One region of the Carnobacterium sp. FSL W8-0810 genome, then DNA from elsewhere that is predicted to be linked to it. Evidence: a T-box and tRNA genes for the amino acid it is inferred to sense, from the RefSeq annotation. Region 1 holds a T-box; the other holds one or more tRNA genes.
The links. A T-box is a leader RNA that pairs with one kind of tRNA and senses whether it is charged. The one in region 1 lies ahead of glyQ (glycine--tRNA ligase subunit alpha), so its partner is inferred to be a tRNA-Gly.

Region 1 (10,859 bases):
TGATCTTCTTCATAGAAGAATTGACCATCATCTAAACGAGCTGTCAGCACTTTTTCATTTCCTTTAGCAACCATATCAAGGTGTTCAGCATTTCCATTACGTACAGAGATAAAGTAAGGTAAAATAGCTCCTTCATTGTTTTTTACTCCGAAATAACGTTGATGATCTTTCATTGAAGTAATCAATACTTCTTCTGGTAAATCTAAATATTTTTTATCAAATGTGCCATAAAAAGCAGTAGGGTATTCAATCAAATTCGTTACTTCTTCAAGTAATTCTTCATCTAAAGAAACAGACCACTTATTATCTTTCGCTAATTTTTCGATTTGCGTAACAATCATCTGTTTGCGTTTTTCGCTATCTGCAATAACAAAGACCGCTTCTAATTTTTTTTCATAATCTAAAGCACTAGCAAAAGTGACATCTGTGCCTAAAAAGCGGTGTCCCCGAGAGGTATTAGACGTTTTGATATCTAATAATTCGAATGGAATCACTTTTTCATCTAACATAGCTGTTAACCAGTGGAACGGGCGAATGTATTTAAATGAATGATTTGCCCAGTGCATGCTTACAGGGAATGTCATTGATGCAATCACTTCACCTAAACCAATAAGGATTTCATTAACGGTTTTACCTGAAATAAATTTATCAACATAAACATAAGAAACGTCTTTGATTTCTTTAAAGTAGATATCTTCTGTAGTAGCTCCTTGTCCGCGAGCAAAACCAATAGCAGCTTTACTCCAGTTCCCTTCAGCATCCTGAGCGATTTTTTTAGCAGGTCCTTTAACAGATTCTTGAATATCTTCTTGTTTTTCCGCGATATCTTTAACAACCACCGCTAATCTTCTGGGAGTAGAATACGGGATCACTTCTCCATGTTCTAAGCGGTTTTCTTTTAGAAAAGCTGTTAATTTTTGGACTAACTGTTTGCTGCTTGGAGTTACGATGTGAGCTGGAATTTCTTCTAAACCAATTTCTAATAATAAATTTTTAGTCATTTTCTTTTGCCTCCTTATTTTCAGCAGATTGAGCTTGAAGCAAAGGGAAACCTAATTTTTCGCGTTCAATAACAAAAGCTTTTGCGATCGCACGAGCCATGTTACGAATACGAGCTAAGTATCCAGCACGTTCCGTAACGGAAACGGCACCTCTAGCATCCAGCAAATTAAATGTATGGCTACATTTCAACACGTAGTCATAAGCAGGATGAACTAATCCAGCTTCAATTTGTGCAGTTGCTTCTTTTTCATATTCATTAAACAACATTAAAAGCAATTCTTGATTGCTGTTTTCAAAAGCATACTTAGAGTGTTCGTATTCAGGTTGAATAAAGATCTCACCATATTTAACCCCTTTAGTCCATTCAATATCATAAACACTGTCAACATCTTGAATATAAGAAGCTAATCGTTCTAATCCAAAAGTAATCTCACTGGTTACAGGATTGCATTCTAATCCCCCAACTTGTTGGAAGTAAGTAAATTGAGTAATTTCCATACCGTCTAACCATACTTCCCATCCAAGACCTGCACAACCCATTGAAGGATTTTCCCAGTTGTCTTCTACAAAGCGGATGTCATGTTCAAGAGGATCGATTCCTAGTAAGCGAAGACTTTCTAAATAAAGTTCTTGAATATTATCTGGAGAAGGTTTCATAACTACTTGGAATTGATGGTGTTGGAATAAACGATTAGGATTTTCACCATAACGACCATCTGCTGGACGTCTTGAAGGTTCTACATAGGCCGCGTTCCAAGGTTCTGGTCCAATAGCGCGTAAAAATGTGTACGGACTCATTGTTCCTGCTCCTTTTTCTGTATCATATGATTGAAGAAGTAGACAACCCTGATCAGACCAATATTTCTGTAAAGTCATGATAATTTCTTGAAATGTTAAGCTATTCTCTTTCATAATGTCATTCTCCTCTTAAATTTTTAGATCGTCTAGTAACGACTTTATTAAAAACAATACAAAAAAGTCCCTATGCTAACAAGTGTGTCAGCATAGGGACGATAGTACAATCGCGGTTCCACCCTAATTCTAGTTTAATAAAAACTAGCATCTCTTTTATCGAACAGCTCCAGAATGCCTTTCAAAACTTTGTCTATATTTGGCTCACACTATCCCAAATTCGCTCCTATAGAGGTAAAGTCTTTACTTTTTTCTTTCATCGCTGGTTATTTACTTAAACCTATAATAACCTTCACTATTAACTATTGTCAATAGTTACTTTCTTATCCTATATCCTAGTCTGTGGTTTCCTCAGGTGGAACTCTTTTATCCACTAAAAGATCACCCCAGGAATACATCTGATCAATAAACTTTTTGCTTTTCAACTTGATTCCAACTGATTCTTCGTAGATCATATCGATCAATGTTCTAATTTCGCGCTTTGTCTCTTCTTTAACATTGATAGACCCTAATTGGTCTAAAGAAACGACTGAAAATAAACGTACAAAATGAACGGCTCTCCTACTGGCATGATAACGGTGTTTATCTAAATGCCAATGATTCTGACATAGCAGTCCACCATAACTGCCGGAGTAATCAAATACACCTTCAGTTATTCCACACACACGACAACCTCTAAATTCTGGTGCAACTCCAAAATAAGGCAAAATTTGAATTTCGAATATGTTTACCACAATTTCTGGATCTGTTTTTTCATCGATCTCAGTCAAACAGCGATCAATTCTGTGAAAGAGTGTACTATCCACTATGCCATCTTCTAAGGCCGAATCTGCTAAACTTAAGATATAAGTAGCATAGGCGTTCAAGAAGATATCCGTTTGCATGCTTTTATACTGTTCTACCTCTTTTGCATCTCTGATAAAACAAAGTCCAGTGTCACGGATGTCAGCGATATAAGTCGCTTTTGTAAAAGGCAATACAGCTGTTTTTAGTTTGTTTGCTTGCTTTCTGGTTCCTTTAACAAAAAACATGCGTTTACCAAAACGATTTGTAAACAACTTAACCAATTGATCATTTTCGCGATGATTTCGCACAGATAACACGATGCCTTCTACTTCTTCTACCTGAGCCATAAAAAAACCTCCTACACACGATCCGCGCTTAAAAAATAAAACCACAAAAATTTATGGTTTTATTTTTTATCTATTTTTTTAATAATCGTCTTTACGGTAACCATAATCTTGTAAATTCGTTTGGCGATCACGCCAATCTTTTTGAACTTTTACCCAAAGATCTAAATAAATTTTATCTCCTAATAAAACTTCAATATCTTTTCGAGCACGGATACCAATGTCTTTTAACATTTTCCCGCCTTTTCCAATAATAATTCCTTTTTGACTTGAACGCTCAACAATGATCGCTGCATGTACTTGAACTTTTCCAAGTTCATTTCGTTGCATACTTTCAACAACAACAGCAACAGAATGTGGAACTTCTTCTCTCGTTAATTCCAGAACTTTTTCACGGATTAATTCAGAAACGATAAAGTATTCTGGGTGATCGGTTACTTGGTCTTCTGGATAAAATTGAGGTCCTTCAGGCAAGTATTTTGTTACTTCTGATAATAATGTATCAACATTATTGCCTTCTGAAGCAGAAATTGGAATGATTTGTTCAAAATCTACTAATGAACGGTAATCTTCAATAATCGGCAGCAATTGATCAGGATGAATTTTATCAATTTTATTCAGCACTAAAAATACTGGGCTTTTGACTGTTTTTAATCTTTCGATAATGAAGTTATCTCCAGGACCGCGTTTTTCTGCAATATTTACCATGAACAAAATAACATCTACTTCTCTAAAAGCACTAAAAGCCGAGTCTACCATAAAGTCTCCTAGACGGTGTTTAGGTTTATGGATACCAGGAGTATCGATAAATACAATTTGTGATTCTGGCGTAGTATAGATACCTTGTATTTTATTTCTTGTTGTTTGAGCTTTATCACTCATTATTGCTATTTTTTGTCCTACAATTCTATTTAATAATGTTGATTTACCAACGTTTGGACGCCCAACAATAGAAACAAAACCTGATTTGTGCTCATTCGTATTTTTCATTAAACCATATCCTCCGATTTAAACGCTCCGGGTAGCAATTCGCTAACCGTTGTTAGTTGTTTATTTCCTTTATTATTCGTTAATAAGACAGGCATGTCTGGTCCGCAAAATTCTGCGAGTACTTGCCTACAGGCTCCACAAGGTGAGATTGGGCCATCTGTGTCGCCTGTTACAACTAAATAGTCGAACACCTTTTTCCCTTCAGACACTGCTTTGAAAATAGCTGTACGTTCGGCACAATTAGTTAAACCAAAAGAGGCATTTTCAATGTTGCAACCTGAAAAAATTTCCCCGTCTTTTGTTAAAAGTGCTGCTCCAACTGGAAAATGAGAATAAGGAACATACGCCTTTTCTAACATATCCGTTGCTTTTGTAATTAGTTCTTCTACTTTTTGATCCGTAGAGTGCATAACAAGTGATCTCCTTTAGAATAGTATTTGCCATAATTTTGGTAAAATGATAATCAATGCTACAATAATTGAAAAACCAGCTGTTAGTAGTACAGCCGATGCTGCCATATCTTTTGCCTTTTTTGCCAGAGGATGAAAAATATCACCAGTCACCAAATCAACTACATTCTCTATAACAGTATTCCAAATTTCCATTATTACTACTAAAAAAATACTGAAAAGAACCCATAACCATTCATTGACAGTCAGATCAAGGAATGCACATAAAATTAAGACAATAGACCCAATTAAAATATGTGATCGCATATTTCTTTCTTCTTGAAAGGCCGTTAAAACTCCTTTAAATGCATACTTAAAAGAGTCAAAGAAGCTTGAGTTTTTACCGACCTGATCTTTATCTTTTAAGTCCATAGGCTTCTAATATCTCTTTCTGCAACCCAAACATTTCTTTTTCATCCTCAGGATTCATATGATCATATCCATTTAAATGTAAGAAACCATGTAAAGCAAGAAATCCTAATTCACGATCAAAAGAATGTCCATATTCTTCGGCTTGGGTTGCTGTTTTATCAACTGAAATAATAATATCCCCAATATTTCTCGGAATGGGTTCATCTAAATTATCAAAGTTGATCATTAATTCATCTTCAACTTCATCTTCCATAGCAAAACTGATCACGTCGGTTGGTTGATCTTTGCCACGATATGTTTTATTGATTTTTTGAATATTTTCATCGTCTACGAATGTTACCGACATTTCAGTATCTGCCGGCAACTGTAGATGATCCCCTGCGAATGCTAGTAAAGAATTCACTAATTTTTTTTGTTCCAGCGTAACCTGGTTTGTTTCATCATACAAATCTAATTCCATAAGTAACTTCCTCACTCCTTTTTTACTCCACTATAATCAAATTCAGCTAATTATTCTTTTTTTAAAGCCGGGTATTCAATCCTTGAATGGAATGTTCCATTCAGCCCTTCACAAATTGCCTTTTCAACGATTTTCAACTCTTGCAATGATATAGAACACTCATCAAACTGACCATCCGTAATCCTACTATTGATTAAATCATGAACGAATTTTTCAATAGTTTCTTTTGTTGGATGTGACATTGCCCTAGTGGCCGCTTCAGCACTATCCGCAATATTAATAACAGCTGCTTCTTTTGTTTGAGGTTTTGGTCCTGGATACCTAAAATCACTTTCTGTTACTGTGTCATCCTGTTCTTTAGCTGTAACATAAAAATATTTCATGAGGGTTGTTCCATGATGCTGAGCACAAATATCAATAATAGATTGAGGAAATTTAGCTTTTTCCAACATCTTTACGCCTTCAGAAACATGTCCAAAAATAATTTCTTTGCTCTCAAAAGGAGTTAATAAATTATGTGGATTCTCCATTCCAGGCGGTAGATTTTCTACAAAGAAGAGCGAATGACGTAATTTGCCAACATCATGATAATAACAAGCCACACGCGCAAATAATGAATCTCCGCCAATAGCTCCAACTGCATTTGCACTTAAATTCGCTACCATTAAACTATGGTGATAGGTTCCAGGTGCTTTCGTCAGCAATTCTTTTAACAACGGACTATTCGGATTGGATAATTCTGTCAATGTTAATACAGCATTATCTTTAAATAATACTTCAACATAAGGTGTTAATAGAATAGCCAATAAATATGAAATAATCCCGCTTGAAAGTGCATATATGATCATCAGAAAAACTTGGTGCGACCAGATGTGTATGTTTAAGTATAAAATAAATGAAAGGATAAACAAAGCATTAAATACAGTGACCCAAATGAAACTCGTCCAAAACTGAGTCGTGATCTTTTTTCGTGTGATCATGGTACCCATCATACCGCTTAGCAGATAAAATAGCACTAAGACAATACTAAAACTTGTTCCAGAATCTGGGCTAAAAATAAAAATTGAAAATACTGCAGTAAATCCATTCGCCAATATTCCAAACCTGCGAGATCCAAATGCTGTTAGTAGCATGGAACCCAAGGCAGCTGGAAACAATAAACCAATATATTCTAAGTCAGTATCTTGAATCAATTGCAAACTTTTCATCAATAATAAAGAAGCAATCATAATCAAAGAATAAAATGTGACTTGACTGCCGTGATCAACTTCGTCTTCTTTCTTGAATTTTCCTAAGTAAAATAATAACAAGGCTTGTGTAAAAATCAATACGATCAAACCATATAAGGATTGTCTTGATGAAGTATCATCCAGCATACCCAACAATTCAAGTTGATGCATATCATTGCTATCCACAACATGGCCTTCTTGAACAATCACTTGCCCTTGTAAGATCAAAGCAGGTTGAACATTCGCTTTCTCTTCTTCTTTCTTTTGTTCAGTAGCATTAGCATTGTAGATGTTGTTTTCTACGATCGCATTATCAATGATCAAACTAGCTATCCTTTGATTGTTAGAATCTAAGTCTGAATAATCTAAATTATTATTTGCTTCTAATTTAATGTCATTTAATTCTTCATTTTTGATAGGCTGAGACATAAACTCTGAAACTACTGAAGTTATTGATTCTTTCATACTTGTTAAAACGGATTGATCAATTTCTATTAAATCTAAAACAGCCCAATCTGGAAGCATTTCAATAAACTCTTTAGTCGAATCTTCTAAGTTATTTAATTTTTCTTTAAATAAGCCCAGTAATTCCTCATTCGTTAGTTTATTTACTTTTATTTCTGCTAGTTCTTGAGAGGTTATAGATGAATTATTTTCAGAAGCTTTTTTCCTCGCTTCTTTTAGGTCATCTTGATATTTCTTATCAGCGTCTTGTTTTATTTCATCAATTGTAGCAAATAGTATTTCTATTTTAGACGTTTGCAAGTCTTTTAAATCTGAGTTGTACGTATATACAGGAGAAACGGTTGCAGCAATCGTTTCTTTATTTTCTTCTGTTTTTTCTGTATCTTCAACTGTTGCATTTGCTCGTATGGTCTCTTCTGCCACCTGAAATAATTTAATATCTAAGGCTTTTGGTTTAACCGTACTATACATAATAAAAAACAACGCCACAGATGAAAGTAATAGAATAGAAGGAATATAAAAATTGCCCATTTTTTTCTGGAGGCGTCGTAAATTTCTTCTCATTCATTCACTTCCTAATTGTTTTTTTCAGTACTCACTTTTTCAGTATCCGATTTTTTACTTTCAGTCATTGTTTTTTCTTGGCTGTATGCATTTATAATATTTGCTACTACTGGATGACGCACAACATCATTTGAATCAAATTGAACAAAATTGATTCCTTTAACTTGGTTCAAGACTTTCTCCGCATGGACTAATCCGCTCATTGCCCCTTTTGGCAAGTCAATTTGCGTAACATCACCATTGACGATCATTTTTGAACCAAAACCAAGTCGCGTAAGAAACATTTTCATTTGAGCTTTTGTTGTATTTTGTGCTTCATCAAGAATAACAAAAGCGTCTTCTAGTGTACGTCCTCTCATATAAGCTAAGGGTGCGATTTCAATTACGTTTCTATCCATTAGACGAGTGGTATGCTCTAAACCAAACACATTATATAAAGCATCATAAATCGGACGTAGATAAGGATCCACTTTTTCTTTTAAATCACCCGGTAAAAACCCAAGATTTTCTCCTGCTTCAACTGCTGGACGAGTTAATATAATTTTTTTTACTTCCCCTTTTTTCATTGCTGACACGGCCATTACTACTGCTAAATAAGTTTTACCAGTTCCGGCTGGACCAACACCAAAGGTAACATCATTTTTTTTAATCGATTGGATATATTGACGTTGACCAAACGTTTTTGCTCGAATCGGTTTTCCAGCATGATCTTTTCCAATTTCTTCCTCATACATACTAATAAAAAAATGTAGAGTGTTATTTTTTGCCATTTTGATGGCCGTTACAACGTCGGAAGGCCCTACTTGGATCGAACGTTTAATTAATTCTTCTAAATGATTAAAGATTTCTTCAACTGTAGCTGTATTTTCTTCTGTGCCAATAATTTCTAGATGACTTCCACGACTGTTGATAACAACATCCATTGCGTCTTCTAATAAAGCTAAATGCTTATCTTGGGCACCAAATAATAAAGATGTATGATTTTCATTTTTCAAGTCTACCAAACGTGTTTCGTTCGTTAAATTAGTCAAACAAACAACACTCTCCTTTATCTTTCTATACTTTAAAGAATAGCACATTTTTCGTATAAAATGAAGCTTTCCTTCTTTAGGTAGAAAACCAATTAAAAAAAGGAAAACTGGTAAAATGGAAGTTAAAAGAGTGTTTAAATTTTAATCTCTAACATCTACTTCTGAATTTTCTTCCGGAATAAACGGCTGTATAATTTTTAATGTGAAAGAAGAAATTCATTCACACCTATTTTTGAATTAATAAGTAGATTATGGATAAGTCTTTCATAGCTATGAAGAAATAGGACGGACACTCATTCCCTTTATCGACTATTACAATAACAGAAGAATCAAGCAGAAACTCATTGGTTAAGTCCAATCGACTATAGTGAAACGTCTGAAAACATTTCTTAGAACGATAGGTTCTTTGCGGATAATAATGTATAAAAAAAGAAGTGGATTTCTCCACTCCAAAAAAAGTCTAACATTCGTGGTTACTATAAAATCCCCTTCCTATCACAAAAGCGATACGCGAATTTGTTTAGCATACCTCATAATTGTATATTAGAGCCCTTAATAAAAAATAACTCTAATCTATTAGGATTCTTGTCACGTGATTTTATGGAATTTCATGTATTCGTACTTATAGTATTTATAGAAATACGAAAATAGATTTTTTTATACAATATCACTTTATTGTATAAAAATTTAAGAATGAAAGTTATGATGCTTGAAATAAAAAGATACGCTTGTTATTTCCCCACTCTTTTAGCATATTCTTCAGGATAGCGATTCCCTGAAATTTCGATTTTTGAAAGGGCATTGTTCAAATCATTCAGTTCTATCTGGGTTAGCTTAATTTCAGCAGCACCAAGATTTTCTTCCAAGCGTTCTAGTTTCCTCGTTCCAGGAATTGGAACAATCCACGGCTTTTGAGCAAGCACCCATGCAAGAGCAATTTGAGCCGATGTTACGTCTTTTCTCGCAGCAACCTTTTCTATAAGCTCAATTAACACTTGGTTTGCTTCCATGTTATCTGCTTTAAACCGGGGAACAATGCTACGAAAATCAGAATTATCAAATGTTGCTTTTTTATCAATTTTCCCTGTAAGAAATCCCTTTCCTAATGGGCTGAACGGTACAAAACCAATTCCTAGCTCTTCAAGGGTAGGCAATAGTTCTTTTTCAGGACTTCTCCACATCATGGAGTATTCACTTTGAACGGCTGCAACTGGTTGAACTGCATGTGCACGACGAATTGTTTCTATGCCTGATTCGGAAAGCCCCCAATGTTTTACCTTTCCTTCCTTAATTAACTCTTGTAAAACTCTAGCTACTTCTTCAATTTGAACATTTGGGTCTACACGATGTTGATAGTAAAGATCAATAGTATCAACTTTAAGACGTTTAAGTGATCCTTCGACAGATTTCCTGATTTGTTCTGGACTACTGTCTAGCACTTGTTTATTGCCTGCCATTTGAATACCAAATTTGGTTGCGATAACTACCTTTCCTTTGAATGGGGCAAGTGCTTCGCCTAACAACTCTTCATTCACATATGGGCCATACACTTCAGCTGTGTCAAAAAAAGTAACTCCACGATCAATTGCCGCGTGAATCAACGAAATCATCTCTTTTTTGTCTGATGCTGGCCCATACCCATGACTCATTCCCATACAACCAAGTCCCATAGCCGAGACTTCTAGCCCATTTTTTCCTAATTTACGCTTTTGCATTGTTTATCTTCCTTTCATTAAAAAAGTTTTTAAAAAGGTATAAAATGATACTGCCTTTGGACAAAACAATTTTAAACACCTTGTCAAATCTACGTTTTCCTAAAAATATTTCTTAGTTCTTAAATTTTTTCAAAGTATTATAGGTCTGAAAGCCATTTTTTAAGATTATCTTTGTCTTTCTCTGCATTTCTATCTTCAACCGTATAAACTTCCTCTATTTTGGATTGTGGAAGTAGTTCTGATAACCTTTCAAACGTATTTCCTGAACCATATCCAGCGTTAGTTGAAAAAGAAGTTATGACTTTTCCTTCAAGTTCTTCTTCGTATTTTTGAATAAATGTCACCATAGGATTAGCAAGGGTCATTGCCCATATTGGATGACCCAAAATAACTGTCTGGTATTGTGTTAAATCGGGAATATCAGTAGATAATTCTGGGTACAGTTCATTTTCTCTTTCGTAGGTTGCCCGATCCACCGTCTCCTCATAGTTGCTAGGATAGGGATCTTTGACTTGTAGCTCCAAAATATCTGAATTTGTT
Region 2 (10,859 bases), 1.5 Mb from region 1:
TGGAACATCCCTTCAAAAACTATCAGAACTATTAAATGACGGCAATGAAACAGCTATTATTCGAGTAATGCCTAATCTAAATTCACAAATCGGAGAAGGAATGACTGCCATATGTGGAAATGACTACACTACTTCTCAACAAAAAGAATTTATCTTCAATATGTTTAAAGCTATTGGTGAAGTTGTTGAATTACCTGAAAAAGATTTTAGTACTTTCACAGCAATTGCCGGCAGTTCACCTGCTTTTGTCTTTTTATTTATCGATTCATTAGCCAGAGCTGCTGTTAGAAATGGTATGTCTAAAGAAGTAGCTACAAAAATTGCTGCTCAAGCTGTTCTTGGAAGCGGAAAATTAGTCTTGGACAGTGAAGAAACGCCATGGAATTTGATTGATCAAGTCTCTTCTCCAGGTGGAACAACTGTTGAAGGAATCCTAGCTCTGGAAGATGCTGGTTTTATCTCTTCAATTACAAAAGCAGCACAAGCAGTGATTGATAAAGATCAAGAAATGATGAAACACCACTAACTGTTCCATCTTAAAAAAACACTAAAAAACTTCAACGACGTTTGTGTCATTGAAGTTTTTTAGTATAGATACTACGTGTTACCTTTCTTGTTTTATAAATGTATAAGTTCAACTTTTCAAAAATTAGAGAATTTAACTTTATTTATTCAAAAGTACGTTTTCTAATCGTGATAGGTCCATTTAATAAGTTTATTTTCTCCTTAATGCAGGTAAGGTCCTTTCAGTCTAATAGTCTTTTTGGATTATGCTAACTACTTATATTTGTTATAATCTGGAAAATCATTTTTAGATAGAACCCAGTAAATAGTTCCCTCTGTTGCTTCATCTTCATCATAAGGAATCAAAATAATGGCATTGTCTATATCTTTCTTGTCTGGGAAAACAAACGAGTAAATTTTATCATCGAATTCTATTTTCTTATAACTAATATTGTTTTTAAACCCAGTACCCGTTTGCTTATAAGATACAGTCCAATCATCAGTTCCCTCAGAACTAAAGGTGATAGATTCATCCATTACATTTATAATCATTTGTTTCCCATCGGAATTTTCTGCATACCATTTACCTTGTATGTCTTTTGAACCTTTACACCCAGTTAAGAATATCAACATAATTCCTAAAAACATATACATCACTAATTTTTTTCTTTTCTTATTAAACAAAAGAATACCTCCTTTTTTAGAACTCTTCTATCATAACCCGATATTTATATTATTTTCAAGTTGATATAATCTGTATTAACCAAAACCACCTTCCAAAATAAGAATAGAAAAGTTAATTTAGTTTTTTCACATTAGACCTTTACAGAATATGAGAGTGGGACAATAAGCGTTTAGACCCGAATCACTGGAACGAATAAGCGCAGTATGGTCATCGACCATCGAGCATTGTTCGCGAAGTGGACGTCGGTCTGCTTTTTTGGAGCATGTTTTAGAATAAACAGTCGTATATAAAGAAGTGGCTGGGATTTTTGTCTTAGCCTCATCATTATTTTTTTATAATTGGCTGTCGTCTTGTTGTAGTTTATTTGCTTTTCTTTGTGCTTTTTCTTCTTTTTTTCGTCTTCTTAATTCTCTAAAAAAATCGCTTAATAATTCACTGCATTCTTCCTCTAAAAGACCTTTCTCAATTTGTACTTGGTGATTAAAACGCTTATCATCTAATAAATTCATCAATGTTCCAGCAGTACCGCCTTTAGGATCACTAGCTCCATAATAGAGTTCTTTGATGCGTGATAAGATCATTGCACCACTACACATAGGACAAGGTTCTAGTGTCACAAATAATTGAGCCTCTTCTAAACGCCAATTTCCTAAGTGGCGATTAGCTTCTTTAATGGCCAAAATTTCTGCATGAGTTGTTGCATCGTTCGATTCTTCTCTTATATTATGACCTCTGCCAATGATTTTTCCATCCAACACAACTATTGCACCAATAGGAACTTCTAATTTCTCTTTTGCTTTTTGAGCTTCTTTGATCGCTTCTTGCATAAAGTACGTTTTTTCTTCTGCAGTTAACATTTCTTGTTCCCTCGTTTATTCTTTTCTTTATCATAGCATAATTCATCTACAAATTTATTAAAAAAATGATAGAATGAACGTATAGAACATTTGTAACTGTTTTCATTCAAAGGAGTGCTTTTATGAATTTTAATCAACTTAAGTCTATTTACCCATCTGCTTTTTTGACAGATGATTCGAATAATGATCAGAATTACTTGACCTTCCCTTATCAAAATCAATGGATCCATTTTGATAAAAAACAATTGACCTCTTCAGAATCAAAGCTGCTTCACCTTATTTTAAATAAAGAAACAGACATAAAAAATCCAGAAAATCCTCAGTCAAAATGGTATGATTTTTTAATAGAAAATAATTCTATTCTACCTGCTGAATCTGGAAATCATCGAATTATCCAATTTAATATAAAAAAAAAGGATACTAATTTTAATAAGAAATTATGGCTAAATGCATTTAAAAGTTTTTTTGAAAATGTAGAAGCTGCCTTTTTTATCAATGACCATTATGGTCTTTTGATTCAGCACTATTCAGGTTATTCACTAAACCAAGATGAGACGATAGGTATTTTACAAACTTTAGATGATGATTTTTCGATAAAAACAAAAGGTTATATTGGTCAATACTGGTCTATTTCATTAGAAATCAAGGATATTTTTAACGAAGAGCAAACTATTTTTTTCAATCAGCTGGATAAAAGCAAGCAAGTATTTTCATTACCTGATATAGCACTAAGTTATTATGCTTCTGAAGCTCTATTTAAAAGTCCGATTATACAACAATTAAAAGAAGAACTCATTTCTCATTCCGAAATAAAAGAACTCATTACCGCTATATGGCTAAACCAAGGAAATATCAGCTTAGCAGCTAAATATCTTTACATCCATCGCAATACTTTACAATATCGACTAGATCGTTTCTATGAAGAGTCTGGTCTTTCATTAAAAAACAGAGATGATTTGCTGCTTTGTTATTTATTAACAATCTAAAAAAAATAATCTACTGCTAATGAAAAAAGTTAGCGGTAGATTATTTTTTTTATAACAATAGTATTATTTTTTAAATTTATGTTTTAGCCCTTTTTTTTGGTGTTTAAACTCATGTTGTAAATCTGATTTTTTATCCATAAGTGTTTCTTTAAAGTCGTGTGTAGTATCTTTTAGGTGTTCTCCATAAGAGCTCATACTGCCTCTTAAATCAGACACTTTATCTACCACACCCAATAAATTAGCAACTTCCATATCAGATAAATCATCAATTACGCTCATAGCATTTTCGTTGCCTTTTAATTTATCTTTTACGAAATATCTAGCTCTTTTACGATTCATTTTAGACTCAATTTTTTCCATTGCCATATTTGAAGAAGAAACAACAATAGCCCCAACTGTAAAAAGTGTTCCGAATCCTATCAATAATGCTTTTGTCGAATTTTTCATATTTAGTCACTTTCCTTTCGTTATTTCTTTAAATTTATCATAGCAGAAAGAAATATAAAATACGAATAAAAACGTCTACCATCTTATACGATAGCAGACGTTTCTCTAACTTTACTTTAAAAAAACAACTTAACTATTTTCACTTGAAGTTACTGTTTTGTTGTTTCTTTTTATTGAATCTTTTACAGTAATACGAATCGTTCCTTTTGAAGCACCGATTGTTACTTGATCGCCGATTTTAACTCGACCACTTAGCAACTCTTCACTCAATCGATCTTCTACTTCCTTTTGAAGTGCACGACGAATCGGACGTGCTCCATATTCAGGATCATAACCTGCTTTTGCAATTACATCAATTGCTGCTTGAGTAATTTTTACTTCAATGTCCATTTCTTTTAGACGTTTAACAATAGTTTGAGCCATTAGTTTTACGATTTGAGTCAATTCTTCTTTTTCTAAAGAATGGAAAACAATAGAGTCATCAATACGATTTATAAATTCTGGTTTAAACGTTTTTTTCAATTCTTCCATTATTCGTTTTTCCATTGCTTTATGATCTTTTTTATTGTTTGCTGTACCAAATCCTACAGATTTTTCATCTCTTAGAGCTGTTGCACCTAAGTTAGAAGTCATAATCATGACTGTATTTTTGAAGTCCACTTTTCTTCCTTTGGCATCAGTTAAATGACCATCATCAAGAACTTGTAGTAAGATATTAAATACATCTGGATGTGCTTTTTCAACTTCATCAAAAAGAATAACAGAGTATGGTTTTTGACGGATTTTTTCAGTTAATTGGCCACCTTCATCATACCCAACATAACCAGGAGGCGAACCAATCAAACGACTGGTACTATATTTTTCCATGAACTCAGACATGTCTACTCGTACTAATGCTTCTTCACTACCAAACATGGCTGAAGCAAGTGCTTTAGCTAGTTCTGTTTTCCCTACACCTGTAGGACCTAAGAACATAAATGAACCAATAGGGCGGTTAGGATCTTTCAGCCCGCTTCTAGACCGTCTAATCGCTCTAGAAACTGATCCGACAGCTTGCTCTTGTCCAATAACTCTTTTATGCAGTATATTTTCCAAATTCATTAAACGATCCGATTCTTTTTGTTCCATTTGTTGCACAGGAATATTGGTCCATAAGGAGACTACTTCTGCAATATCTCTTTCCGTTACTTGTAATGAGCTCGAAGAAGCTTTTCCTTCTTGTTTTTGAAGTAAACTTTCAATCTTCTTACGTTGTTTCATTTCTTTTGTACGAATTTTTGCAGCTCTCTCAAAATCTTGTAATTGAATGGCTTCTTCTTTTTCTTGGATCAAAGCTTCTAGAATAGAAACTGCAGCTGCTACTGGAGAAGGTTTACTTGAAACATCTAGACGCACCTTAGAAGCAGATTCATCTATTAAATCAATTGCCTTATCAGGAAGCTGTCTTGCAGTAATGTAACGTGATGAGAACTTAACAGCAGCATGTACTGCTTCATCTGTAATTTCCACACCATGGTGTTCTTCATAACGAGAACGCAAGCCTAATAATATTTCTTCTGCTTCTTCTTCTGAAGGAGGATCAACATGGATAGGTGCAAAACGTCGTTCTAAAGCGGCATCTTTTTCAATATACTTTTGGTATTCATCTAAAGTGGTCGCACCAATCGTTTGTAATTCGCCACGGGCTAATGCAGGTTTTAAGATATTAGAAGCATCAATAGCACCTTCTGCTCCACCAGCACCAATTAACGTATGCAATTCATCTATAAATAAGATAACTTCTCCATCTTGATAGATCTCATCAATAATCTTTTTCATACGTTCTTCAAATTCACCACGATATTTTGTACCAGCTACTAGCGAACCCATATCCAACATCATTAATCGTTTATTTGCTAATGCAGCAGGAACCTCTCCGTCAACAATTTTTTGTGCTAAACCTTCAGCAATGGCAGTTTTACCTACACCAGGTTCTCCTACTAAAACAGGATTATTTTTTGTTCTACGGCTCAATACTTGAATAATACGTTGAATTTCTTTATAGCGCCCAACTACTGGATCTAACTTACCTTTTCTTGCTGTGTCAGTTAAATCACGAGCTAAAGAATCCAAAGTAGGTGTACCGGCAATTTGTTTTGTAGCTGGTTTTGCTTTTTTACCTTTGCCACTGTTTACATCACTTAATCCAATTTTCTTCAATACAATTTGACGGGCTTTATTTAAATTGATATCTAAGTTGCTTAATATCTTAGAAGATAAGATATCTTCCTCACGTAATAAGCCTAATAATAAGTGCTCAGTGCCAACTAAAGCTGAACCCATACGTCTTGCTTCATCTGTAGCAAAAGTAATCGCTTGTTTTGCTCTTGGAGAATACGGAAGAATAGCGTTTTTAGAAAGGTATTTCATTGTTCCATACCCAGTAAAATGTTCGATTTCTTCACGAATATCCATTTCAGTAACGGAAAATTGTCTTAGTGTTTTTCCAGCAATTCCATCTTGTTCCATTATAAGACCTAAAAGAATATGTTCAGTTCCTACAGAATGGTGACGAAATCCTTTTGCTTCTTCTTGTGCCATGATTAAAACCATTCTTGCTTTTTCAGAAAATAATTCATTCATCAATTTCGCCTCCGTTTTTTATATGTTACTCATATTTTAAATTAGTTAAAAAGGCAACTAATAACTTAGCTCTTAATTCATTTTCATTTGCTTCAGTAGAGTTCAAGAGTGATTTTTCCATTACGGATAACATAATATTGGCTTCACGCTTCGATAGCATTTCAGATTCAAACAACCTTTGTATAATAGAATAAGCATTCTTTTGAGAAATTTTACTTCCAATAATATCAATCATCATATCCAGCATTTCAACTTCATCTAATAATTTCACCTTTATAATACGTATATACCCACCACCGCCTCGTTTACTTTCAACTAAATATCCTTGTTGTACAGTAAAACGAGTATTTATAACATAATTTATTTGAGAAGGAACACAATTAAATCGATCTGCCATTTCGCTACGTCTAATCTCGACTTGTTCATCTTGGCCTAAAACCTTCTTTAAATAAGCTTCAATGATATCCGACATATTTTGATTGTGCATGAGTTACCTTGTTACTAAAACATTTTAATGTGTGATAAGACATCATATCCTTATCTACTTTACATTGCAATGGCGTTTTTTTAGTAACACTCCTTTTCTTTTCGTCCCAACACTAGACTTATTTACTTAGTTTATTTTTTTACTCAATAAAATAAACTAATAACGGAGGATGCTCCAGTAAGCAATCAAGAAGCATTCTTGACTAATCCTGACTTTAATTATACGAGAAATAAGAAGATTTGAAAAGCAACTCTACTCATTTTTTCTTTAAATACCATTTAAACTGTTGTTATTCTACATTAAATCGAAGTATCTACAAAATAATATAATAAAAAAAGATAACCCCACAAAAAAATGGAATTATCTTCTAAGTTGTTTATCGGGAAGACAGGATTCGAACCTGCGACCCCTTGGTCCCAAACCAAGTGCTCTACCAAGCTGAGCTACTTCCCGTAATGCTGAGTTTTATCTTTTTTTACAAAAGAAATGCACCCAAGAGGACTTGAACCTCTAACCCCTTGATTCGTAGTCAAGTACTCTATCCAATTGAGCTATGGGTGCAAATGGTGCCGAGGGCCGGAATCGAACCGGCACGGTGATCACTCACCGCAGGATTTTAAGTCCTGTGCGTCTACCTGTTCCGCCACCCCGGCATTAGAACAGCTTGTCATTCTTACGAATGAGCTCACTAGTTGAACTAGTAAGCGAAAGACGGGATTCGAACCCGCGACCCCCACCTTGGCAAGGTGATGTTCTACCACTGAACTACTTTCGCAACAAAATGCCGGCTAAAGGAGTTGAACCCTCGACCCTCTGATTACAAATCAGATGCTCTACCAACTGAGCTAAGCCGGCTAAAGTGGTACTTAACTAAACATTCAAAAAAAAAAAAAATGGTGCGGGTGAAGGGACTTGAACCCCCACGTCTCTCGACGCTAGATCCTAAATCTAGTGCGTCTGCCAATTCCGCCACACCCGCAAAAGTATGGCATAACTAAACATGTTGAATGATTAGTTATGAGTCATGCAGGATTCGAACCTGCGACCCTCTGATTAAAAGTCAGATGCTCTACCAACTGAGCTAATGACTCATGGTGGAGGTTGACGGGATCGAACCGCCGACCCTCTGCTTGTAAGGCAGATGCTCTCCCAGCTGAGCTAAACCTCCATCTGAGAAAAAAATAATTGAATCTGCGTGGCAGCGTCCTACTCTCACAAAGGGAAACCCTTCACTACCATCGGCGCTAAGAAGCTTAACTGCTGTGTTCGGCATGGGAACAGGTGTGACCTTCTTGCCATCGCCACCACACAAATTTCAATCTAGAGAACGTTGTTCTCTCAAAACTGGATAAGTTAAAAGTTTGTTCTTCGTTTAGAAACCGTCGTACACCGTTTATTCTTTGGTTAAGTCCTCGACCGATTAGTATTGGTCCGCTCCATCTATCGCTAGACTTCCACTTCCAACCTATCAACCTGATCATCTCTCAGGGGTCTTACTCACTTACGTGATGGGAAATCTCATCTTGAGGGGGGCTTCACGCTTAGATGCTTTCAGCGTTTATCCCGTCCACACATAGCTACCCAGCAATGCCCTTGGCAGAACAACTGGTACACCAGAGGTGTGTCCATCCCGGTCCTCTCGTACTAAGGACAGCTCCTCTCAAATTTCCTACGCCCGCGACGGATAGGGACCGAACTGTCTCACGACGTTCTGAACCCAGCTCGCGTACCGCTTTAATGGGCGAACAGCCCAACCCTTGGGACCGACTACAGCCCCAGGATGCGATGAGCCGACATCGAGGTGCCAAACCTCCCCGTCGATGTGGACTCTTGGGGGAGATAAGCCTGTTATCCCCAGGGTAGCTTTTATCCGTTGAGCGATGGCCCTTCCATGCGGAACCACCGGATCACTAAGCCCGACTTTCGTCCCTGCTCGACTTGTAGGTCTCGCAGTCAAGCTCCCTTATGCCTTTACACTCTGCGAATGATTTCCAACCATTCTGAGGGAACCTTTGGGCGCCTCCGTTACACTTTAGGAGGCGACCGCCCCAGTCAAACTGCCCGTCAGACACTGTCTCCCAGCCCGATAAGGGCTGTGGGTTAGAGTGGTCATACAGCAAGGGTAGTATCCCACCAACGCCTCCACCAAGACTGGCGTCCTGGCTTCAATGGCTCCTACCTATCCTGTACAAGCTGTACAAACACTCAATATCAAACTGCAGTAAAGCTCCATGGGGTCTTTCCGTCCTGTCGCGGGTAACCTGCATCTTCACAGGTACTATAATTTCACCGAGTCTCTCGTTGAGACAGTGCCCAGATCGTTACGCCTTTCGTGCGGGTCGGAACTTACCCGACAAGGAATTTCGCTACCTTAGGACCGTTATAGTTACGGCCGCCGTTTACTGGGGCTTCAATTCTGAGCTTCGCCCGAGAGCTAACCCATCCTCTTAACCTTCCAGCACCGGGCAGGCGTCAGCCCCTATACGTCATCTTACGATTTTGCAGAGACCTGTGTTTTTGATAAACAGTCGCCTGGGCCTATTCACTGCGGCTGACCAATTGGTCAGCACCCCTTCTCCCGAAGTTACGGGGTCATTTTGCCGAGTTCCTTAACGAGAGTTCTCTCGCACACCTTAGGATTCTCTCCTCGACTACCTGTGTCGGTTTGCGGTACGGGCAGTTTGTTTCTAACTAGAAGCTTTTCTTGACAGTGTGACATCGGGAACTTCGGTACTTAATTTCCCTCCCCATCACAACTTGTTCTTAAAGAAGCAAGCATTTGACTCACTTCAAAACTTGTTGCTTGGACGCGCATATCCAACAGCGCGTATTCCTTAGCCTACTGTGTCCCTCCATTGTTCAAACAAAACAAACTGGTACAGGAATCTCAACCTGTTGTCCATCGTCTACGCCATTCGGCCTCGACTTAGGTCCCGACTAACCCTGGGAGGACGAGCCTTCCCCAGGAAACCTTAGTCATTCGGTGGACGGGATTCTCACCCGTCTTTCGCTACTCATACCGGCATTCTCACTTCTAAGCGCTCCACTAGTCCTCACGATCTAGCTTCAACGCCCTTAGAACGCTCTCCTACCATAGAACCAATGGTTCTATCCACAGCTTCGGTGTTATGTTTAGCCCCGGTAAATTTTCGGCGCAGGGTCACTCGACTAGTGAGCTATTACGCACTCTTTAAATGATGGCTGCTTCTGAGCCAACATCCTAGTTGTCTAAGCAACTCCACATCCTTTTCCACTTAACATAAACTTTGGGACCTTAGCTGGTGGTCTGGGCTGTTTCCCTTTCGACTACGGATCTTATCACTCGCAGTCTGACTCCCGGATATAAATCAATGGCATTCGGAGTTTATCTGAATTCGGTAACCCGAGAAGGGCCCCTAGTCCAAACAGTTGCTCTACCTCCATGATTCTAATTCCGAGGCTAGCCCTAAAGCTATTTCGGAGAGAACCAGCTATCTCCAAGTTCGATTGGAATTTCTCCGCTACCCACACCTCATCCCCGCATTTTTCAACATACGTGGGTTCGGTCCTCCAGTGCGTATTACCGCACCTTCAACCTGGACATGGGTAGATCACTTGGTTTCGGGTCTACGACCACATACTCATTCGCCCTATTCAGACTCGCTTTCGCTACGGCTCCGTCTCATCAACTTAACCTCGCATGGGATCGTAACTCGCCGGTTCATTCTACAAAAGGCACGCTATCACCCATTAACGGGCTTTAACTATTTGTAGGCACACGGTTTCAGGGGCTATTTCACTCCTCTTCCGAGGTTCTTTTCACCTTTCCCTCACGGTACTGGTTCACTATCGGTCACTAGGGAGTATTTAGCCTTGGGAGATGGTCCTCCCGGATTCCGACGGAATTTCTCGTGTTCCGCCGTACTCAGGATACTGATCAGAGTGGATGTGGTTTCGGATACAGGGCTTTTACCTTCTTCGGCAGACCTTTCCAGGTCGCTTCTCCTACCAAATCCATTTATGACTCTATGTGTTCAGTCCTACAACCCCAGAAAGCAAGCTTTCTGGTTTGGGCTATTCCCGTTTCGCTCGCCGCTACTCAGGGAATCGATTTTTCTTTCTCTTCCTGCAGGTACTTAGATGTTTCAGTTCTCTGCGTCTACCTCTACTAACCTATGTATTCAGTTAGCAGTAACATCCTATCAAAGATGCTGGGTTCCCCCATTCGGAAATCTTTGGATCAAAGCTTACTTACAGCTCCCCAAAGCATATCGGCGTTAGTCCCGTCCTTC

Region 2: it has a tRNA-Gly gene. The T-box ahead of glyQ (glycine--tRNA ligase subunit alpha) is inferred to sense a tRNA for this amino acid. The anticodon was not compared.

What each region holds. Positions count from the first base shown of each region.
Region 1 is NZ_JBBOWO010000001.1:1,881,487-1,892,345, forward strand. It holds gene glyS (glycine--tRNA ligase subunit beta) at 1-1,001, opposite strand, end outside; gene glyQ (glycine--tRNA ligase subunit alpha) at 994-1,914, opposite strand; T-box leader at 2,006-2,183, opposite strand; gene recO (DNA repair protein RecO) at 2,250-3,047, opposite strand; gene era (GTPase Era) at 3,126-4,034, opposite strand; gene NST49_RS09135 (cytidine deaminase) at 4,034-4,444, opposite strand; gene NST49_RS09140 (diacylglycerol kinase family protein) at 4,460-4,855, opposite strand; gene ybeY (rRNA maturation RNase YbeY) at 4,839-5,315, opposite strand; gene NST49_RS09150 (HD family phosphohydrolase) at 5,366-7,573, opposite strand; gene NST49_RS09155 (PhoH family protein) at 7,585-8,604, opposite strand; gene NST49_RS09160 (aldo/keto reductase) at 9,336-10,319, opposite strand; gene NST49_RS09165 (flavodoxin) at 10,457-10,859, opposite strand, start outside.
Region 2 is NZ_JBBOWO010000001.1:399,035-409,893, forward strand. It holds gene proC (pyrroline-5-carboxylate reductase) at 1-526, shown strand, start outside; gene NST49_RS01985 (hypothetical protein) at 778-1,188, opposite strand; gene tadA (tRNA adenosine(34) deaminase TadA) at 1,522-2,046, opposite strand; gene NST49_RS01995 (helix-turn-helix domain-containing protein) at 2,169-3,032, shown strand; gene NST49_RS02000 (hypothetical protein) at 3,096-3,479, opposite strand; gene NST49_RS02005 (ATP-dependent Clp protease ATP-binding subunit) at 3,609-6,101, opposite strand; gene NST49_RS02010 (CtsR family transcriptional regulator) at 6,127-6,588, opposite strand; tRNA gene NST49_RS02015 (tRNA-Pro) at 6,968-7,041, opposite strand; tRNA gene NST49_RS02020 (tRNA-Arg) at 7,076-7,149, opposite strand; tRNA gene NST49_RS02025 (tRNA-Leu) at 7,153-7,241, opposite strand; tRNA gene NST49_RS02030 (tRNA-Gly) at 7,292-7,363, opposite strand; tRNA gene NST49_RS02035 (tRNA-Thr) at 7,371-7,443, opposite strand; tRNA gene NST49_RS02040 (tRNA-Leu) at 7,483-7,567, opposite strand; tRNA gene NST49_RS02045 (tRNA-Lys) at 7,607-7,679, opposite strand; tRNA gene NST49_RS02050 (tRNA-Val) at 7,681-7,756, opposite strand; rRNA gene rrf (5S ribosomal RNA) at 7,782-7,897, opposite strand; rRNA gene NST49_RS02060 (23S ribosomal RNA) at 7,989-10,859, opposite strand, start outside.